Regions from separate parts of the Streptomyces synnematoformans genome, predicted to be linked through region 1. Evidence: riboswitches for the same ligand, from Rfam matches in the RefSeq annotation. Region 1 holds a riboswitch; the other holds the start of a gene.
The links. Region 1 has a riboswitch for cobalamin ahead of ABD317_RS10495 (ribonucleoside-diphosphate reductase subunit alpha). Riboswitches for the same ligand answer to the same signal wherever they lie in the genome.

Region 1 (2,440 bases):
GTCGTCGTACGTGGCGCCCGCGCAGCTGCTCCCGACCGCGGAGGAGAAGGCGGAGCTGGCGGCGGCCGGCCTGGGCAGCGGCGGCGGGTTCCTGCCGGGCACCGGGCCGGGCGGCGGGCCGGACGGCGGGCCGGGCACCGGCGGCGCGAAGGACGGAGGAAGCTCATGACCGGGGCGGCGGCGCTGGTGGCGGCCGGGCGCAAGGTGTGGTGGTACGTCCGCGAGGTGGTCGGCGACACGGCGTACGAGCGCTACGTCGAGCACCTGCGCCGGCACGACCCCGACGCGGAGGTGCCCGACCGGCGCGAGTTCGAGCGGATGCGCACGGACGCGGGCGACGACCCGCGCAAGGGCTTCCGCTGCTGCTGAGACGGCGTACGCGCACGGCCGGGCGTACGGGCCGCCGTCCCCGGGGGCGGGGGACGGCGGCCCGTTGTCGGTGGGGCAGGGCAGACTGGGCGGCATGGACTTCACGGTGCGGCCGGTGCGGCCGGAGGAGTACAAGCGGGCCGGTGACCTGGTCGCCCAGGCGTATCTGGCGGACGGGCTGCTGACGTTCGGCGAGGACGACACGTATGTGCACGACCTGCGCGACGTGCCGGCCCGGGCGCGGGCGAAGCGCGCGGAGGTGCTGGTCGCGGTCGACGGGGACGGCCGACCGGACGGCGGGCTGGTGCTGGGCAGTGTGACGTTCGTGACGGCGGGATCGCCGTACGCGGAGCTGAGCGGGCCCGGCGAGGGCGAGTTCCGGATGCTGGCGGTGGCGTCGGAGGCGCGCGGCCGGGGCGTGGGCGAGGCGCTCGTACGGGCCTGCATGGACCGGGCCCGGGAGCTGGAGGCGCGGCGGATGGTGCTGTCCAGCGCCCCGGACATGACGCCGGCCCACCGGCTGTACGAGCGGCTCGGGTTCATACGTACCCCGCAGCGCGACTGGTTCCCGCTGCCCGGTTTCCCGCTCTGGGCCTTCGTCGCCGAGCTCTGAGGCGCAACACAACATATAGGGGTGGCTCCACATCGGGCTACTAGATGTATGCTCGTCTCAGCTGCCGCGCAGGGAAATTCCGGTGGAAGTCCGGAGCTGTCCCGCAACGGTGAGCGATGTGCCGTCATGCCCGCCCCGCGCCCGCATGCCCGTCCGTCGTGAGCCCGAACACCTCCGGCAGCGATCGATGACGTCCGGGTCTCGCGGATTGGGCTCACGGACGCAAGCGGGTCCGCCGCCGGCGGTGTTCGGCCGGAGGACCGCCCACGCGCGCCCCGCCGCCGTGGGGAGCCCGCGTGCGCCCGTACGGCAGCCTCTCCCCGCGCGGCCCCCGCCGAGCGAGGGAGAGCAGCATCTTGACGATCGCACCACCGGCCGCGCATACGGAGCCCGCCTCAGCCACCCCCCGGGACACTCCCCGCGCCGACGACGGCCCGGCCGCGGCGCTCGCCCGCACCCTCGCCGAGCTGACCGCCGACCTGCCCGCCACCAACCCGGCCCGGGTCGCCGCGGACGCCCTGCGCGGACGGCGTCCGGACTCCGGCGAGGCGGAGTTGCGGGAGCTGGCCACGGATGCCGCGGCGGCGCTGATCGCCGAGGAGCCGGAGTACTCGCGGCTGGCCGCCCGGCTGCTGACCCGGGCCATCGCGGAGGAGGCCGCGGCCGCGGGCGCGACGAGCTTCTCCGCGGGCGTCGCCGTGGGCCACCGCGAGGGCATCGTCGCCGACGCCACCGCGGCCTTCGTCCGGCGGCACGCCGCGCGCCTCGACGCGCTGGCCGACGCGGCCGTGGCGGACGGCCTCGACGACCTCTTCGGCTACTTCGGCCTGCGCACGGTCCACACCCGCTACCTGCTGCGCCACCCCACGGAGCGCGGCGTCATCGAGACCGCCCAGCACTTCTTCCTGCGCGTCGCCTGCGGCCTCGCCGCCGACGGCTCCGAGGCCGCCGTCGGCGAAGTCGCCGAGCTGTACGGGCTCCTGAGCCGCCTGGACTACCTGCCCTCCTCCCCCACCCTGTTCAACTCCGGCACCCGCCACCCGCAGATGTCGTCCTGCTACCTGCTGGACTCCCCGCTCGACGAGCTGGACTCGATCTACGAGCGCTACCACCAGGTCGCCCGGCTGTCGAAGCACTCCGGCGGCATCGGCATCCCCTTCACCCGGGTGCGCTCCCGCGGCTCGCTGATCCGCGGCACCAACGGCCACTCCAACGGCATCGTCCCGTTCCTGCGCACCCTCGACGCCTCCGTCGCCGCCGTGAACCAGGGCGGCAAGCGCAAGGGCGCCGCCTGCGTCTACCTGGAGCCCTGGCACGCCGACGTCGAGGAGTTCCTGGAGCTGCGCGACAACACCGGCGAGGAGGCCCGCCGCACCCACAACCTCAACCTCGCGCACTGGATCCCCGACGAGTTCATGCGCCGCGTCGAGGCCGACGGCACCTGGTCGCTGTTCTCCC
Region 2 (2,440 bases), on a different contig from region 1:
GCGTCGATGTCGCGCAGCACGGTGCGGGTGGAGACCTCCAGCCCGCGGGCGAGCGTGACGACCTCGGCGCACTTCTGCCGGGCGAACGCCAGCCAGCGCAGCAACTGCGGGTCGAGGTCCCGCTCGGCCGCCGTGTCGAGCGGGACGTGCAGCAGGGAGCAGGAGGCGGCGACGTCGACCCGGTCGGCGAGCCCGAGGAGGGTGCCGAGGGTGGCCAGGGCCCGCTCCAGGTCGCAGGCCCACACGTTGCGGCCGTCGACGACGCCGGCGACGAGCCGCTTGCCGGGCAGTCCGCCGGCGGCGGCCAGCGCGTCGAGGTTCGCGGCGGCGGCGCCGGTGAAGTCGAGCGCGAGTCCCTCGACGGGCGCCTTGGCGAGTACGGGGAGGGCGTCGCCGAGGCGGTCGAAGTACGAGGCGACGAGCAGCGCGGGCCGGTCGGCGCGGGCGCCGAGTTCGCGGTAGGCGCGCTCGGCGGCGGCCAGTTCGGCGGGCGTACGGTCCTGGACGAGGGCCGGCTCGTCGAGCTGCACCCACCCGGCGCCGGCCGCGCGCAGGTCGGCCAGCACCTCCGCGTACACGGGCAGCAGCCGGTCCAGCAGCGTCAGCGGCTCGAAGTCCGCGGGCCCGCCGGGCGCGGGCTTCGCCAGCAGCAGGTACGTCACGGGGCCGACCAGCACGGGCCGGGCCGCGCTCAGCCCGGCGGCCAGGGCCTCGGACAGCTCGGCGGTCTGCTTGCCCGAATCGGCGGTGAAGACGGTGTCCGGGCCCAGCTCGGGGACGAGGTAGTGGTAGTTGGTGTCGAACCACTTCGTCATCTCCAGCGGCGGCGCGTCCTGCGTGCCGCGCGCCATCGCGAAGTAGCCGTCGAGGGGGTCGGCCGCGACCGCGTCGCGGTGGCGGCCGGGGATCGCGCCGACCATGACGGTGGTGTCGAGCACGTGGTCGTAGTACGAGAAGTCACCGGTCGGCACCTCGTGGACGCCGGCGCGGGCCAGCTCCCGCCGGCTGGCGCGGCGCAGTTCGGCGGCGGTGGCGCGGAGGCCGTCGGCGGTGACACGGCCCTTCCAGTAGCCCTCGATCGCCTTCTTCAGCTCCCGGCGGGGGCCCTGCCGGGGGTAGCCGTACACGGTCGCCCGTGCTGCCGCGGCTGCGGACTTCGCTGTCACGGAGATCTCCTTCGCGAGATGAATCCCTGAGATCCCGGCGGCGGGAGGAGGGAGAGGAGGCGCGAAGGGGGCGGCGCGGCACGCACCCGCGGTGCCGCGGCGGATCTCCGCCGCGTCGCGGTGCCTTGTGCGTGTGCCCGCCCTGTACGTCACGTGCGCCGACCCGCCCTCGAGGCCACCGGGATGTCCGCGCACGGAACGCCCGCGCGCGGGCAGCAGGCAGGTCTTCGGACTTGCGGGCGGGCCCCTGCGCGCGAAGCTGCGCGCACGGGCGCCTACTGGCCGTCGCTTCCCGGACCCGCCGGGGTCCAGTGCGTATGACGGCGGTCGTTCCCGCTCACCGCTGCGGGGCAGTCCCGGATTCCCACCGGGTTCCCTCTTACGACGCCACCGCCTGGCGGACGGGGCGAACCGGCTGCACCCGCCAGTGTAGGGGCGGCCGCGCCGCCTCCCCGGGAGTTTGACTATGCATAGAAGGTGAGGGGTACGCATCAGGCGGGGTCGACGGTGCGCAGGAGGCGGAGGATGTCGATGAGACATCGATCAGGGCTGCCCGGAACGGCGGGCGAAGAGCGGGACGGTACGGAGCCGGATGCCGGGCAGCGGCCCGGCGGCGCGCGGGACGGCGGCCCGAACGGCAGGCGGGGCGCGAAACGCGCCGGCGGGTGGTTCGACTGGGCGGGGTTCGGGGCCGACGTCCGCGCCGCCGGGACCGACGCCGGCATCGCCCTCGTCGTCACCGGCGCCGTCTTCGCCTGGCTCTACGTGCGCGTCGACAACGGCTCGTCCGCCACCATCCAGGTCATGCCGATGCTCGCCGACGCCGACAAGTACTGGATGTACTGGCTCTGCCAGGCGTTCGGCTGGTCCGGCCTGCTGTGGGCGTACGTCACCATCGTCTTCAGCCTCCTGCGCACCGGCCCGCGCCCCAAGGTCCGCTGGCTGCCGGCCGCCGGGCTGGAGAAGCTGCACCGCACCACCAGTCTGACGACCATCGCGCTGATGTTCATGCACGCGCTGATGTTCTTCCTGGAGGAGGTCCGCGGCAACGAGGGCGGCGCGACCTGGCCCGGCCGGATATGGGACGCCACCGTCAAGGTCTTCATACCCGGCGGCTACGCCACCGGCACCGGACGCATCGCCATCCTCATCGGGCTGCTCGCCTTCTACCTCGCCATCCCGCTGGGCCTGGCGTACTACCTGCGCCAGCGGACCGGCTCACGGATGTGGCGCGCCCTGCACCGCTTCATCATCGTCGTCTACGTCCTCAGCGT

Region 2: another riboswitch for cobalamin. It lies ahead of ABD317_RS25390 (5-methyltetrahydropteroyltriglutamate--homocysteine S-methyltransferase); the one in region 1 lies ahead of ABD317_RS10495 (ribonucleoside-diphosphate reductase subunit alpha).

What each region holds. Positions count from the first base shown of each region.
Region 1 is NZ_BAAAPF010000044.1:7,528-9,967, reverse strand. It holds gene ABD317_RS10510 (carbon starvation CstA family protein) at 1-169, shown strand, start outside; gene ABD317_RS10505 (YbdD/YjiX family protein) at 166-369, shown strand; gene ABD317_RS10500 (GNAT family N-acetyltransferase) at 464-982, shown strand; cobalamin riboswitch at 1,030-1,176, shown strand; gene ABD317_RS10495 (ribonucleoside-diphosphate reductase subunit alpha) at 1,339-2,440, shown strand, end outside.
Region 2 is NZ_BAAAPF010000209.1:10,261-12,700, reverse strand. It holds partial or broken gene ABD317_RS25390 (5-methyltetrahydropteroyltriglutamate--homocysteine S-methyltransferase) at 1-1,166, opposite strand, end outside; cobalamin riboswitch at 1,368-1,597, opposite strand; gene ABD317_RS25385 (ferric reductase-like transmembrane domain-containing protein) at 1,692-2,440, shown strand, end outside.